Regions from separate parts of the Lysinibacillus canaveralius genome, predicted to be linked through region 1. Evidence: riboswitches for the same ligand, from Rfam matches in the RefSeq annotation. Region 1 holds a riboswitch; each other region holds the start of a gene.
What was found. A riboswitch is a leader RNA that binds a small molecule or an ion and turns the genes downstream of it on or off. The one in region 1 is predicted to bind S-adenosylmethionine.
Positions count from the first base shown of each region.

Region 2: linked by a shared signal. The riboswitch ahead of AA0Y26_RS01230 (O-acetylhomoserine aminocarboxypropyltransferase/cysteine synthase family protein) and the one ahead of AA0Y26_RS17220 (methionine ABC transporter ATP-binding protein) in region 1 are both predicted to bind S-adenosylmethionine.
Region 3: linked by a shared signal. The riboswitch ahead of AA0Y26_RS20370 (bifunctional homocysteine S-methyltransferase/methylenetetrahydrofolate reductase) and the one ahead of AA0Y26_RS17220 (methionine ABC transporter ATP-binding protein) in region 1 are both predicted to bind S-adenosylmethionine.

Region 1 is NZ_CP154840.1:3,385,323-3,390,972, forward strand. Features, by position in the region: gene AA0Y26_RS17210 (MetQ/NlpA family ABC transporter substrate-binding protein) at 1-257, opposite strand, end outside; gene AA0Y26_RS17215 (methionine ABC transporter permease) at 316-984, opposite strand; gene AA0Y26_RS17220 (methionine ABC transporter ATP-binding protein) at 977-2,002, opposite strand; SAM riboswitch class I at 2,081-2,184, opposite strand; gene AA0Y26_RS17225 (thioredoxin family protein) at 2,246-2,548, opposite strand; gene AA0Y26_RS17230 (hypothetical protein) at 2,558-2,881, opposite strand; gene gcvH (glycine cleavage system protein GcvH) at 3,096-3,476, opposite strand; gene AA0Y26_RS17240 (arsenate reductase family protein) at 3,559-3,915, opposite strand; gene AA0Y26_RS17245 (acyl-CoA dehydrogenase family protein) at 4,394-5,650, opposite strand, start outside.
Region 2 is NZ_CP154840.1:216,510-222,159, forward strand. Features, by position in the region: gene AA0Y26_RS01215 (hypothetical protein) at 1-1,247, shown strand, start outside; gene AA0Y26_RS01220 (hypothetical protein) at 1,400-1,819, opposite strand; gene nfsA (oxygen-insensitive NADPH nitroreductase) at 1,957-2,694, opposite strand; SAM riboswitch class I at 3,260-3,369, shown strand; gene AA0Y26_RS01230 (O-acetylhomoserine aminocarboxypropyltransferase/cysteine synthase family protein) at 3,528-4,823, shown strand; gene AA0Y26_RS01235 (hypothetical protein) at 5,239-5,634, shown strand.
Region 3 is NZ_CP154840.1:4,037,307-4,042,956, reverse strand. Features, by position in the region: gene AA0Y26_RS20385 (chemotaxis protein) at 1-219, shown strand, start outside; gene AA0Y26_RS20380 (protoglobin domain-containing protein) at 497-1,789, shown strand; gene hemG (protoporphyrinogen oxidase) at 2,188-3,573, shown strand; SAM riboswitch class I at 3,762-3,861, shown strand; gene AA0Y26_RS20370 (bifunctional homocysteine S-methyltransferase/methylenetetrahydrofolate reductase) at 3,963-5,650, shown strand, end outside.

The DNA of each region.
Region 1 (5,650 bases):
GGCAAGATATAATCTTGATACGTTTCGATTTCTAAATCAATGCCTTGTTCTTCTAAAATCGGCTCCACTTGCTCTAAAATGATTGCATGTGGTGTATTAGAAGCGCCTACTACTAATGTTGAAGATTCTTCTTTATCCGCATTGTCCGTGCTGCCTGTGTTTGTACCCTCATCATCTGAGCCACATGCTGCTAATGCTAATACAGATGCTGATACCAATGTAGATGCTAATACCTTTTTCTTTGTTAAAAATGCCATAATATTAAACCCTGCCTTTTCTTATAAATTTATTTTTATAGGTGCGTGAACGCACTAATTAACGCTTATCAATTTTTGCTGTAATAAAATCACCGATATATTGAATAATGAATACGACAAGTAATATTAAAATGGTCGCCATCAATGTCACATCTGAACGATTTCGCTGGAACCCTTCTAAATATGCCAAGTTCCCTAATCCGCCAGCTCCAATAATGCCGGCCATTGCAGTATAACCGACAAGTGCAACAGCGGTTACGGTAATACCTGATATTAATGCCGGTAAGCTTTCTGGCATTAGTACCTTAAAGATAATAGTCGATGTTTTTGCCCCCATTGAGCGAGCTGCTTCAATAACGCCTTTATCAATTTCACGAAGAGCAATTAACACCATGCGTGCATAAAACGGAGCTGCTCCAATTATGAGCGCCGGTAATGCCGCATTGGCACCACGAATGGAACCTACTAAAAACTTTGTAAATGGAATTAGTAATATGATCAATACGATAAATGGAATCGAACGGAAAATATTCACTAATGATCCTGTTAAGAAATAAACAATTTTATTTGCCCATAATTGATATGGACTTGTTAAAAAAAGCACAATGCCGATTGCCAATCCTAAAATAAATGTAATGATTGTAGAAACAGCAGTCATATACACTGTTTCATATAAAGCTTCTGTCATCTTCTCCCAGTTTACATTCGGAAATAATTGACTAAGCATGCTCAATCACCTCCGTTTGTAATTCATGTTTTGCCAACACGTGAAGTGCCGTTTGTACTTGCTCCTCTGTTCCGTCAATATGCACAATCAATGTCCCGTAAGGACCGCTTGTCGTATAGGAAATAGACCCATGTACAATATTTACATCAACCCCATGCTCCTTAATCAGCTGAGAAATAACAGGTTGTTCTGTAGCTTGTCCCACAAACGTTACTTTTACCAGCTTACCGGAAGGATAATTTTCCAGAATCTGCTCGATTGATTCTCTTGTTTCATTTGTACCTGATACTTGCGATACAAACCTTTTCGTAATAGGTGCCTGCGGGTTCTGGAAGACATCTAATACCTTTCCAGTCTCTACTACCTTCCCAGCTTCCATAACGGCTACACGGTGGCAGATTTTGCGTATAACATGCATTTCGTGTGTAATCAGCACAATTGTCAGCCCTAAACGCTTGTTAATGTCCAGTAATAGCTCCAGGATCGAATCTGTTGTTTCCGGATCGAGAGCGGAAGTTGCTTCATCGCAAAGCAGAACTTCTGGATTGTTGGCAAGCGCCCTTGCAATCCCTACACGCTGCTTTTGCCCGCCTGATAATTGAGAGGGATACGCTTTGCCGCGGCCTGTCAAACCAACGAGGTCAATAAGCTCAGCCACACGCTTTGCACGCTCCTGCTTTGGTACCCCTGCAATCTCCAATGGAAATGCGATATTCTCTTCCACTGTACGGGACCATAGAAGATTGAAGTGCTGGAAGATCATACTGATTTTCTGACGTGCTGCACGAAGCTTTCCACCAGAAATTGCCGAGATTTCCTCTTGGTTTACTATGACGGAGCCCGTCGTCGGCTTTTCTAAACCATTCAACAGGCGGATCATCGTACTTTTACCCGCACCGCTATAGCCGATAATGCCGTATATTTCTCCTTTTTCAATCGATAGGTTTACATTATCAACGGCTGTCAATTCACCGTTTTTCGTTTTGTAAACTTTTGTTATATTACGTAACTCAATCATATTTGGCTCCTTCTACATAAAAAAACCTTTCCGCCGTGATAAGCAGAAAGGTTTTCGTACATTTTATACGTAACCGTTCTCTCATCTTCCAAAGCATGACTTTGAGTGACTTGGCACCTTTTCACATATGTGATGGTTGCCGGGCTTCACAGGGCACTTCCCTCCACCGCTCTTTATAAGAGTAACGTTATTAAGTTTATTTTTATGTTTGTTACTGTACCACGCCATGCAATTGTCCGTCAATCACTTTTTTAATATTTCATACAAATTAGGTACGGATTGAAATGCATACAGCTTTTGGGCATACTCTCCATCGCGTGCAATCAGCAAACAAGGTACACTTTCCACCTCATATTGCATCGCCAAATCTTCCAAATAATTCACATTTCCTTTACCAATCGCTACATCCGGCAGTAGTTCTTCCACAACTGTCATCATTTTAGAGGCGATAGCACATGTACCACAAATTGGTGTATATAAATAAAAGGCAGCTATACGCTCTGTTTTCATTGCTTCCTGCCACTCATTCTGTGTCCATTCCTTCATCTAATCATCCTATTTCACTTGGAATTTGGCCGCTTGTAAAATTTGGCGCACAATCGCACTCGGTGCTTCTGCAACACCTGTAAAAGGGGCGGGCAGCTCCAGCTGAACTGCTTCACTGTATGTGCGACGCATCATTTTTCGCAAATAATCGCCGGATTTATCCCGGTCAAAAAATGTAAAAAACTCACAGTACTCATACGGCTCAAGCAAGTCAATGAACGCTTCCTCGTCCTTCGTGCCATGTGTACAAATGATCAACACATGTTCAGCAAGCAGAGGCTCAATTTTTAATTTATCAGAACGACCTTCTACAATTATACACTTTTCAATCATTCACCGCTTACCTCCCGCTTTTATGAAAGGGGCATTCGCATCTTTTTTGCTGCTGCAAGCTTTTATCTAACATATTTCCCATGCCTAGCAATAGACGAAGCAGCTTCAAGCTGCAGACGCGCATACCGAACTATTCTATAAAGTAAAAAGTTTTACTTTCTTTTATTTTGAAAAAAAGCGCCAAAATCTACTGTTAGATTCAGGCGCTTTCGTATTATTCAGCGATCAATTCTTCATATGCTTCAGCAGTCATTAATTGCTCTACTTCCGATTCATTCGAAAGTTCAATAACAATCATCCAAGCATTTTCATATGGAGATTCATTAACGAATTCAGGGTTATCAGATAACTCCTCATTCACTTCTACTACTGTACCAGACACTGGTGAATATAATTCAGAAACTGTTTTTACTGATTCTACGCTACCAAACGGTTCATTAAACGTTACTGTATCGCCTACTTCAGGAAGCTCAACGAATACGATATCGCCTAATTCATGCTGTGCGAAGTCCGTAATACCAACACGTACTTTATTGCCTTCAATTTTTACCCATTCATGCTCTTGCGTATAGCGCAGATCTTTAGGAATACTCATGAATAAATCCCTCCAACGAAATGTATCAATAATCCTCTTCAGTTTGACACATTTCTATAGCAAAAACAAGCTCACATTCAGTTTATTTCCATGTTTCTGAGAAGTCAGACTCCTTAAATCCAAGTGTTACTTTTTGTCCGTCTGTAACGATTGGACGTTTTATCAACATGCCATCTGATGCCAATAACTCCAGCTGTTCTTCCTCTGACATAGTTGACAGCTGATCCTTTAAACCAAGCTCTTTGTACTTATTGCCTGATGTATTGAAAAATTTCTTTAAAGGAAGACCGCTCTTTTTATATAGCTCTGTCAATTCTTCCTTTGTCGGCGTTTGTTCAACAATATGAATGGATTCATATGCAAGATTATTTTCTTCGAGCCATTTAATCGCTTTTCTGCATGTTGTGCATTTAGGATATTGAATAACTGTAAGTGCCATGAATGTTGCCCCTTTTTATATAAATTTGTCCTCCCCCATTGTAAAGGAAACAGTCTAGAAAAGCTAAAAATTTAAAATCTATTTCCATGAAATTTATTGTTTACCAGTTATGGAGGTTTCGGGGCATCCGCATCCAATCATGCATGTTATAAGTAAAGTATGTCTCGTTTCCAAAATTGCCATAGGCGTAAATGCCTTTATACGAAAAAGACCATCCTGCTCAGGCAGGATGGTCTCAGAGCGAAGACAAAGTCGTTTTATGACTTTGTCTATACGTCTTTTTAGATACTTTGGTAAAGAGAAGATTTTACCCAGCCTGTCTTGAAAACGCTTGTCAGACAAGGCGCACCGACGAGCGAAGACTCGAATAGAACCTAAGTTCATTCGCGGATGAGCAAGGCAAGCAACGCAGGATGAAAGCGTTTGTCAACAGGCTGAGACCATCCTGCTCAGGCAGGATAGTCTCAATAAACTTATATTACACAGTATACTTTTCAGCTTCGATGATTTTTGCAGCTGCTTCACGCTTTTTCGGAATCAGGTTGTAAGGGTTGTTACGCGTTAATTTACGTAAAGCCGATAATGTCATACGGCCAGCATCGCCTTCCACTGAAGCAAGCAATGTATCTTTTGCTTCTTTTTCGATTTCCGCGAATGCTTCCTGGCAGAAAATTTCTGTATAAAGAATTTTTTGCTTCGCTTTTTCTGCACCGTCACGCTCGATTGCTTTTTGTGTACGGATGACTGCAGATTCCATTGCGTATAATTGGTTTGCAATGTTTGCAATATTTACAAGCAGTTCTTGCTCTTGATCTAATTTAGCCCCAAATGCCTGCGCTGCTGTACCTGCTGCCAAAACTGCAATTTTCTTCGCATTTTTCACAAGATATTTTTCTTGTGCTAATGGAGCATCTTCTAATTCCTCAGGCATCAGCATAAGAAGCTCATTTTGCAGGTTTTGCGCTACTTGAAGAAGCGGCAGCTCGCCTTTTAATGCTTTCTTCATGAATGTACCAGGTACGATCATACGGTTGATTTCGTTTGTACCTTCAAAGATACGGTTAATACGGGAGTCACGGTAGATGCGCTCTACTTCGTACTCTGCCATGAAGCCGTAGCCGCCGTGTAATTGCACAGCTTCATCCGCGATATAGTCTAATGTTTCAGAACCGAATACTTTAGCAATAGAGCATTCAATCGCATACTCTGCTACTGCTGCTGCAATAGCACGGCCGTCCTTTTGCTCTTCAGGAGATAGCTGGCTCAATGTATCTTCGAAGTACCCTACCGTACGATAGTTTAATGATTCAGAAGCATATAACTGAGATGCCATTGTCGCTAGTTTTTCTTTTGTCAGGCTGAAGCCTGATAATGGTGTTTTAAATTGCTGGCGCTGGTTTGCATATTGAACAGCCAGCTCTAACGCACGTTTAGAAGCTCCTACAGTACCAACCCCTAATTTATAACGGCCGATGTTTAAAATGTTGAATGCGATTACGTGACCACGGCCCACTTCACCAAGTAAGTTTTCCACTGGTACTTGTGCATCCTCTAAAATCAATGTACGAGTAGAAGAAGATTTGATCCCCATTTTCTTCTCTTCCGGTCCTACTGATACACCCGGGAATGATCTTTCTACGATAAATGCTGTGAATTTATCCCCATCGATTTTTGCATAGACAACAAATACGTCAGCAAAGCCGGCATTTGTAATCCATTGTTTTTCACCATTTAA
Region 2 (5,650 bases), 1.4 Mb from region 1:
TGAAAAAAGCTTTTGGGCAAGTACCCAATACTAGCTTTTACGAATTAGGGAATTTACAGATCCAGAAGGTGAACGGTGAGTATGTATATATAGCACCGGTTGAATTTTCAGGGCTGTTCAAATGGTTTAATGGGAAAACAACACCAGGTTACTTTATGATGAGTGCCACAGATGCAAATGAAAATCCGAAATTTGTTCAACAAGAAATGGCCTACGTGCCGTCCGCCTTTTTGAACAAAAATCTGGAACGTCATATGCGTTTGCAGTATCCGGCACTGATTTTCTATGGGGCACCACAGCTTGAAGTGGATGATGATGGTAAGCCTTATTACATTCGCTCATATGGAGAGTTCATTTCTGCACGTAGTGGATTTGATGTAAAAGGGGTTATTTTAGTAGATGCAGCTACTGGTAAATCAGAAAAAATTGCATTAGCGGATGTTCCTGATTTCATCGATGGTGCAGTGTCCCCTGAAACAGTAAGTCTGCAAAACAGCTACTACGGTAACTATGTACATGGTTTCTGGAACAGTGTATTTGGTAAGAAAGATGTTAAGCTGCCGTCGGACGAGGGAACGGAGGCCAATGTGTCACCGATCTTTACAGAAGATGGGCAAATGTACTACTTCACTGATTTTACTAGCCCAAAAGAGGGCGTAGACTCGATGCTTGGCTATTCATTAACAAATGGACGGACGGGCGAAGCGATATACTATACTGGGAATCTGGAAGAATCCTATATGGATTCACAAGGAGCACTAGACATTATTGAGAAGAAATTTATTGAGAAGAAGTGGGAGGGCGAAATGCCAATCCTGTATAACTTCTATGGAGAAGCTAGCTGGCTGACCGCTGTACTCGATTCAAATGGCTTCCTGCAGAACTATTTCATTGTCTCAGCAGCCAATCCTGAAATCTCTGCTTATGCCTCTACGCCGAACGAGGCGCTGAAATTATATAAAACAGCGTTATCCCGAGGAGGAAGTACGGTTGAAGGTTCCTCAGATGCAGAGGAAGCACGCATCACAGGCGAAGTGATCCGTGTATATAAGGAGCGGGCTGGAGATTTTACCATGGTATCATTCCTGTTAGCGACAGGGGAAAACTTTATTGTTAGCACGGAAACCGTGCCGCTAGCCATTTATATGGAAGCAGGGGATGCAGTGAGCGTAACCTATTTAGCGACAGGCGAGCAGTTCCTGCCGGTTAAGGATGTAACGATTACAGAATTACCAGTCCAGGAATAGAGGAAAACTACCTCGAAAGTAAGTGATCTACTTGCTTTCGGGGTTTTTTCTATGCTGAAAATAATAGGACAGGAGAAAATATCAGGGGTGGCTTACTTAAGACAATTTTTTATATCGAGCCGCGTAGACAGCTTGTTTTGAGTATTGAGATATTAGGCGTGCGTTTCAATATAATCCAGCATTTTTTGTTTGCGCTTTTCTACATGCTCTGTTTTATAAGGTTTCAAATCAAAGAAACGCTGCTCCTGTTCAGCTAGAATAGCACGTTCCTGAATGAATCGGCTTTCCGGCTCCTTGTTAAAAATATAGTTCAGGTGGAAAACCTGCAGCAATGCCACTTCAGGGCTCTCTAAGTTTGCGACGAATTTTAAATTCCAGACCGATGTATAGGAAATATACTGGTGAATATAGTCGGTAGCCAATTGATATTTTTTTGAATCGATATGCGGCAGAATCGTTTGATGCACCTTTGACAAAGCAATATTAATGTCTGCGATGGATAAATAATATTTTCGCACATTCTGGAGATGCTGTTTTTCAAGTGAATTGGCTACATGTTTATTTGTATACATACGAAAAGTCCTTTCTTACATCTTTTTCGTTGCTACTATTTTATCAAAAGGTAAGGTTAGATTTCAGTAAAAAGGCGAAATTAACAGGCCTTACATCTTGTTAATTTCGCTTTTAATAGATGTATAAGATCTTTTTGTTACTTCCAAGTGAATCCTTTTGTTTCCAGGAATTCTTTTATAAATGGGCGTTTTTGATCAATTAAGAAATCAGCCATTTGTTTTGTCCAGTTCGCCATCTTTTGGTTGGATGAGCGGCTGGCGTAGTAAGCTTCCATTGTTGCATCATACTCATCAAGAAGTGTATCGTATTTCTCTTCATCATAGCTATTTTCATGCAGGACAGCGGCTACAGGTAGGCGGGGTTTTGTTTCGTTTCGTTTTGTTGGCTTGCCAATTGTCATAGCAAATAACGGGAATACATAATCAGGAAGATTGAATAGCTCACTAATTTCCTTCGGATTGTTTCGTGCGCCGCCGATATAGCATATTCCATAGCCTTCAGATTCAGCCGCGACGACAAAATTCTGCGCAAATAAGGAAACATCCGCTACACCGACAAGAAGATTTTCTGCAGAGTCCACGACGATGTCAACACCATTTTTGTTACCAGCTCTTTGCAGGCGCTTGAAGTCTACACAGAATAAGAAAGAGGCACCTGCTGTTTGGAACTGAAATTCATTTTTTGACAGCTCGCCTAACTTTTTCTTTTTTTCATCATCTGTCACCCAGATGACACTATACGCTTGTACAAAGTGAGAGCTGGCGGCCATTTGTGCGGTTTCAATTAGATCGATTACCGTTTCACGAGAGATTTCTTCTCCTGTATATTTACGGACAGATGAATGGTTTTTTAAAAGTTCTTTTGTTTTGTTCAATTTATTTTCCCCCTCTACAAAAAATAAGCTTAAAGGAAATACCTTTAAGCCCATCTTATAATATTTTTCTATAGTAATCCAATCCAGTGCCAGCAGGCTGCACTAATTGTGGGGAAGCAGATCAACGGGATACGAGGATTCAGGAAAATAAAGCCGATAACTGCCTTCCACCTGAAGCAAAATTGTACCTAGAGAATTTTTGGTAGTAAAAACAGTAATGATGTCCAGGGCGTCACTTTCCCGCATTCGCCGTATTTATACTATTTGCGAATGGTTAGTAATGCCTTACGGTATCAGCTAATGTAGTAATATAAGCTTGCACCCCTTTATATGCGAAACTTTTATACGGTAGTAATGATGTAGTGGCAATGTAAAGGTAGTTATTTGTATTTTGCAGGCATATTCAAAAGGGGATATATAGAGCTTTGAATTGCTTATTTATCCTGTAATCCAGCATAAAGCATGCAGCAGGAAAATTAAAATCAGAAGATTTTAAATTAATAGTTGACTAATCAGATTAACCTGTTTTATACTGTGAAACAATAGATGGAACATGAATCATAAACTCTTATCAAGAGCGGCGGAGGGACTAGGCCCTGTGATGCCCGGCAACCAGTAATGACTTACAAAGGTGCTAATTCCTACAGATTCGAATCGGGATCTGAAAGATAAGGGGAGGAAAACTTGCTCATTCGCAGCCCTCTTCTTATTTGAGAAGAGGGCTTTTTGGTGCTCATTTGTACAAAGGCCCTTTTCCAAATAGAGTGCGGGGAGTTTTCCATATCCTCCTCGACCGATTGTCCATCGAGTATACATTTAGGAGGAAGATATCCATGTCACAAAAGCCAGAAACGTTATTATTACACGGCGGGCAAAAGCCAGACCCTGTTACAGGAGCCATCGCTGTACCAATTTATCGTACAACGGCCTATGCATTTAAAGACACTGCTCATGCACAGCGCCTTTTCGCACTTGAGGAGCCGGGGAATATTTACTCACGTATTATGAACCCGACAGTAGGGGCGTTTGAGGAGCGTATTGCATTGGTGGAAAAGGGAACTGCAGCAGTAGGCCTGTCATCAGGTGCAGCTGCCATTGCCTTCTCTATTTTGAATGTTGCCGGTGCCGGCGATGAAATTGTATCAGCTGGTTCGCTTTACGGAGGAACATATAATTTATTTGCTACTACATTGCCAAAGTACGGTATTACGACAACATTTGTGGATGAACGAAATCCAGAAAATTTCCGCTCTGCCATTACAGAAAAAACAAAAGCAATCTTTGCCGAGACAGTCGGAAATCCAAGCTTAAACATTTTGGATATAGAAGCGGTTGCAGCAATTGCCCATGAACATGGACTGCCATTGATTATTGATAACACGTTCCCTTCTCCATATGGTGCAAACCCAATTGATTTCGGGGCAGATGTCGTCGTTCATTCAGCTACGAAGTGGATTGGCGGACATGGAACAACAATCGGCGGAGTCGTTGTCGATGCTGGAAAATTTGACTGGACACAAGGACGTTTTCCCGGTTTTACAGAACCGGATGCAAGCTATCACGGAATCCGTTACGGCGTAGATGTACCAAATGCGGCGTTCGCAACAAAACTGCGTGTACAGCTGCTGCGTGATTTCGGGCCGACACTGTCAGCGGATTCTGCTTTTAACTTTATTCAAGGGTTAGAGACGCTTCATCTGCGTATAGCCCGCCATAATGAAAATGCCTTAAAGGTTGGGGAATATTTAAAGAGCCACTCATTTGTGGATTACGTAAATTACCCAGGCTTTGAGGAATTTACATCCCATCATTTAGCAAACAAGTATTTGAAAAATGGTTACGGCTCTATTCTCTCATTTGAGATTAAGGGAGGCCGCGTTGCAGGACGTGAATTAATTGATAATGTAGAGCTGTTCTCTCATGTGGCGAATGTCGGTGATGCCCGTTCGTTAATTATTCATCCAGCATCTACAACGCACCAGCAGCTGTCGGCAGAAGAACTGAAAATTGCAGGAGTATCCGAAGGGCTCATTCGCCTATCAATCGGTCTCGAAAATGTAGAGGATATTATCGCTGATTTAGAGCAGGCGCTAGCAAAAGTGCAAAGACAGGTGTCTGCCAGCGTTTAATTTCTTTTAACAAAAGAAAGTTATTTCTATAGGTGGAAATGCAAGGGGCGGACTTACAGCACTTTTTCACTGGATTCCTGAATGATCCTATTAAAGGGAAGCAAATACCGGAGTGATGCAAATCAAATAGGCGTTCTGGAAGAGAGCTGTTTTAGGCTCGCTGCATCTTGCCATAATGTTTTATACTGCCTCATTCGGCAAAAGAAAGCGGCGGCTCCGTGCCATTTCACGGAGAGCCATCGCTTTTCAACAGTAAATTCAATTCATAGTAAGTTTATAAGTTTTATTGACAATAGCTGTGATATTCTGTAAGATAAAAACAACTTTAAAACCTACCAATAAACTCGGGAAAGCATCTTGTGTTTTTACTCGAGTGATAAATCACATAAGTGTATGAATAAAAGGAGAGTTGAAAATGGGCAATGTCTACAGTGCACAACATGTCGCAGCTTATTTTATATATGAATTGAATGAAGTCCACACTTTTGTAAACCAAATTTCTATCCAACATTTATTAGGGCAGTTCAATGCTATATGGAAAAAAGCATTTGGACATGACGCTTTTTTAGAGGAAACATACAATCTTACATCTGCTGAATATGTTGTAAAGGAAGTGTATGATGCATATAAAGAGTTAGGAACAGATCATATTTCATTACCAGCAAAAGAGTGGTATTTAAAATATGGAGAATTCCAGCTTGTGCACCGTACATATGGTATACCGCCCTTTACACAAAAAGAGGAAATGATTGCTCGAAAAGTACTTGATCGCTATCGCACATCTGTTGAGGGAATCAATATCGCGGTGTAGCTGCTTAAACATGCGC
Region 3 (5,650 bases), 650 kb from region 1:
ACACATGATCAGACTGTGCTGACATGGGGTAAAGAAGTACGAAAGCTGGAGGCAGGACTGCGGACGTTACGTTTATTTACATGGGATGTCGTAAAAATGCTAGCGCCTGATAGTACGATACTGAATCGTGCCGATGATCGAATCGGTTATTTAGAAAAACGTTCTGCTTCGTTGGAAGTCGAGATGAAAACTATGATAGAAAAGCTTTCAACTTTGTAACGAAATGTACACTCCTTTGAAATGAGAGGAGTGTACAATTTTTTTGAGGAAAACAGTAGGTTGTTTTCTTATTTTGAATAAAAGTGAATCTAAAGTAATATTGATGAGTTGTTTTATAGTGGTATTATCGACTCACTCAGTTATATTTGTTTATGACTACAGAATAATATAAGACTATTTCCTTAATTTTACACACGGGTGTGAATTTGTCTTGAATTAAGGGAGAAACATAGTAATCTAGTGTAAGTATGTAAATTTATTGAAAGTGGTGTATTGTATGTTCTTTAAAAAGACATCACATCTAGAGCGTATCAACCTAGATTCTATGCAGGTGAAAATTCAAATAGATAATCAGCCAAAGATAAAAAAACAGCTGGCTATGCTCATGCTGACAGAGACAGATCTAAAATACCTTCAGGCGTTTCAGCCGTATATAGAAAAGAATATAGATGAAATTGTAGATAGTTTTTATCGATCTTTGCAGATAGAGCCGCATTTACTTAAAATCATTGATAATCATAGTACAATTGAACGCTTGAAAGTTACGTTGAAAGGGCATATTTATGAAATGTTTGGCGGCATCATTGACGCGCCATTCCTTCACAAGCGAGAGCGCATTGCGAAGGTGCATGTGCATATTGGCTTGCCTACCCAATGGTATATCGCGGCATTTCAAAATTTGAATATATCATTCATGCAGTATGTTAAGATGAACATTTCTCATATAGAAGACCAATTCAGCACGTTAGCAGCTATTTCAAAAATTTTAAACTTGGAGCAACAGCTGGTGTTGGAAGCATTTGAAGCTTATGTAGAGGAGACGAGGCGGGCGGATGAGGAGCAGAAGCAGGATATAGGGCGAGCAATTATTGAATCATCGGAAAATCTAGCTTATATTTCTGAACAAACAAATGCTGCTTATCAACAACTCATTGCACAAATGGATGAGCTTACATCTCATGCAAAGCGTGCAGGTGAGATTTCAAATGGCACAGAACAACAGGCACTTGACGGCCAAAGCCAAATGCAAGCACAATCTCTTAATATGGAGAATATTACTTCCTCGGTAACGGAGATTACTCGTGATATTGACCGTTTGACGGAAATGACGAAGCAAATGGAAAGTGTGATGTCGATTGTGACAAATATTGCTACCCAAACGAACTTATTGGCGCTTAACGCTTCTATTGAAGCAGCACGTGCAGGGGATGCAGGAAAAGGCTTTGCGGTAGTAGCCAATGAAGTAAGAAAACTAGCTGAGCAGACGAAATCATCAACTGATACGGTGGGAGAATTGTTGCACGATACAAATGAGCGTACAGTTAAGTTAGAAGCTTCGCTCAATCATATACAGGAAGCTGTGCAATTTGGTGGAGAAGGAATGCTTCAGACAGAGCGGAAATTTTCTCAGATTCTGCGATCAATGCGTGAGACAAAAATGCAGAACGGCTTGATAGGGCAAGAAATTGAACTCTTGGGGCAGGGAATTGATAAATTGTCTGTCTCATTTGAAAAAGTGGCACATTCAGCAGACGAATTAGCATGTATTTCCCATGAACTAAGTAAATAATAGGCAGCCGAGGAGGGGTGTGGATCTCCATCTATCAAGGCTGTTATGAAAAGCATCCTATATTTTGGAAGGATACTTCAGCCTGTTGACAAAGGCTCTCATCCAGCGTTGCTTGCCTCGCTCGTCCGCGCATGAACTTAGGTTCTATTCGCGTCTTCACTTGTCGGCGCGCCTTGTCTGGCAAGCGTTTTCAAGACAGGCTGAGTAAACCGTTATTTTATAAAGTTACCTAAAAAACGTAAAGACAAAGTCAAAAAACGACGTTGTCTTCACTCTGAAGTATCCTATCTTTTGGAAGGATACTTTTTTCTTTAATTTGTAATAGAACATTCACGTATTCATCCTGAAAAAAGTTTATACTAGAGGCAGGTTATTTCGAACATATAGGAGAGGTATATATGAAAACAGTTGTAGTCGTAGGCGGTGGGATTACAGGTCTTTGTACGATGCACTATGTAAAACGCCAAATGCAGGAAAAAGGCATCGAGGCGGAATTGATTTTAATTGAACGCAATGAATATCTGGGCGGTAAGATTCATTCAGCATATGAAGGCGGCTTTATCATGGAGACAGGGGCAGATTCCATTGTCGCACGTCATCCTGGGGTGCTTGAGCTGGTTAAGGAGCTTGATTTTGAATCAGAGCTTGTTTATAACGAGACAGGGATTTCCTATATCCATACAAATAACGAATTGCATGCAATACCAGCAGGGTCTACATTTGGTATTCCGATGAGCATTGATTCGCTGCAGGCTAGTACACTTATTTCAGAAGAAGGAAAGAAGCGGGCCCTGAAAGATTTAGAAATGCCGAATACAGGATTTACGAAAGAAAGCTCGATTGGGGAATTTCTTGAATATTTCCTAGGGGAGGAAATTGTAAGGAAACAGATTGCCCCTGTACTTGCAGGTGTTTATTCCGGAGATCTTTACCAGCTTTCTCTCGCTTCTACTCTACCGTATCTTGTTGATTATAAAAATGAATACGACAGTATTATCAAAGGGTTCGAAGCAAACCGTGAACAATTTGAGAAGGCTGCCAATAAAAAATTCATTTCCTTCCGGAACGGGCTTTCAGCATTGATTGATCAGCTGGAAGCAAATCTGCCGGAAGTGAACTTCATGAAGAATACAGAGATTCACAGTGTGATGAAAGAAGATGGCTGCTATAAAATAGATATTGGGCATGAAACAGTGCTCGCTGATGTCGTTGTGCTCGCTGTACCTAATACAACGGTGCAGAAAGTACTGGCAGATGAACAGCTAAAAGTAAATCTAAAGCGTTTCACTACAGCTTCGGCTATCACGTTGTATCTTGGCTTCGATGTGCCAGACAGCGTATTACCAGCAGATGGTACGGGCTTTATTGTTTCTCACAATAGTGACTTAGTATGTGATGCCTCTACATGGACGAGCCGAAAATGGAAGCATACATCGCATGATGGAAACCTGCTTGTGCGTCTATTCTATAAAAATGTAAATCCCCGCTATGAGGAACTTGCGGCTATGACGGATCAAGAATTGCTGGAAGTAGCGCGAAATGATGTAAAGGTAAGTCTAGGAATTGATGATGAACCGACAGTCGTAAATGTCGCGAAATGGATTGACCAAATGCCACGGTATGACCTTGCACATAATGAAGCATTGTCTGTATTGTTGAAAGACCTGGAGGAGAACTACCCGAACTTGCTGCTTGCTGGCTGTTCCTATTTTGGTGTAGGGATTGGAGCATGTATCCAAAACGGTAAGAAAACAGCAGAGCGCATCCTAGCTGCTTTGCAATAATAGAGAGCTCGGAAGGATAATGAATCCTTCCTTGAGCTTTTTTGAAAAACTCAGTTATGGTAGAAAAATAGCCCTATATCCAGAAAACCAATAAATTGGCCATGAAAACGTTTACTATTGTAAAACGTCTTGACGTCTCTTTCAGATAACGTTATGATTCTTTTAATTGTTGACAAAATTCAATATATTTCTTATCGAGAGAAGCTGAGGGACTGGCCCGATGAAGCTTCAGCAACCAGCTCTAAAGTCAGGTGCTAAATCCAGCCGGCAGATGCCGAAAGATGAGAAGGGACTACGATTCTTAGCCTTCTTGTTAAAAGAGGGCTTTTTCTTTTAGATAGAAATGACTGAAAAGTTTTGCAATTCGGTTAAAGAAAAGAGGGATACAAATGGGCTTGCTTGAAGCTTTAGAAACGCGGGTATTAACAGCTGACGGTGCAATAGGCACGCTGCTTTATTCTTACGGGCTGGATTACTGTCACGAGGAGATGAATGTGACAAAGCCTGAAATAGTGCAAAAAATCCATGAGCAATATATTACTGCAGGAGCAGATATCATTCAAACGAATACATACGGAGCAAATTCGATAAAATTGGCTCGGTACGGCTACGAAGATCGCGTAAAGGAGTTTAACGAAGCAGCTGTTGGATTAGCGAAAACAGCTGCAGGGGATAACGTATTCGTTTTAGGAACGATTGGAGGCATACGGGGAATTCGTAAAAGCGATGCAACGCTTGAAGAGATTACTTCAGCTATTCGCGAACAGGCACGTGTGCTAATTGACGGAGAGGTGGACGGTCTTTTACTAGAAACCTTCTATGATTTTGAGGAAATACAGGCAGTTGTCAAAGCTGTTCGTGCAATGACAAATAAGCCGATTATCGCACAAGTATCTATGCATGAGCCAGGCATTTTACAGGGAGGTATTTCATTCCGTACAGCCCTTCTTGAACTTGAGGCTTTAGGAGCGGATATTGTGGGCAGTAACTGCCGTCTTGGCCCATTTCATACAATTCAGGCGTTTGAAAAAGTGGAGCTTCCGAAGCATGCTTACTTATCGGCCTATCCAAATGCTTCTCTTCTAGATGTAGAAGATGGGCGCGTGGTATACGAATCCGAAGCTGACTATTTTGCACGCGCTGCTGAGGAGCTGGTCAAGCAGGGGGTCCGTCTAATCGGTGGTTGCTGCGGAACGACACCGAAGCATATTGAAGCAGCAAAAAAGCGGTTATCAAAGCTTACACCGCTAAAGGAAAAAGAGACGATGCCGGCAACGACTGAATTCGTCCGTGTGCCGGAGCCGCCTAAATATGAACCGCTGCATCTAAAGGCGAAACGCGAACGCTCGGTGATTGTGGAACTAGACACACCTCGCCACTTAGAGATTGGTGGGTTTGTAAAAGGAGCCAAGGAATTATATGAAAATGGAGCGGATGTCATCATGATGGCAGATAATTCTCTAGCGTCTCCAAGGATTAGTAACATCGCAATGGCATCTATCCTCATACAGGAAGGAGTGCGCTCCCTGCCGCATATCACATGTCGGGATAGAAACTTGATTGGTCTTCAATCACATTTAATGGGGCTGGACGCTTTAGAACTGCATGACATTTTAGTTGTAACCGGGGATCCGACGAAAGTAGGGGATTTCCCAGGAGCAACAAGTGTATACGACGTTTCTTCTATGGAGTTAATGTCGCTCATTAAACAATTGAATGAAGGTATTTCGTTTTCCGGTAAACCGCTTCGCAAACAGGCTAACTTCTCGGTGGCAGGAGCATTTAATCCGAATGTCAGGGTAGTGGACCGTGCTGTCGCACGCTTAGAGAAAAAATTAGAGCATGGCTGCGATTATTTCATCTCTCAGCCTGTTTACTCAAAGGAAAAAATAATCGAAATTTATGAAGCGACAAAGAATTTAGAAGCACCGATCTACATTGGTATTATGCCGCTGACATCATTCAGAAGTGCGGAGTTCTTACATCATGAAGTACCGGGAATCAAGTTATCAGAAGAAGTGCTGGCTCGAATGAAAGCGTGCGGAGAAGACAAGGAGAAGGCAGCCGCAGAAGGTGT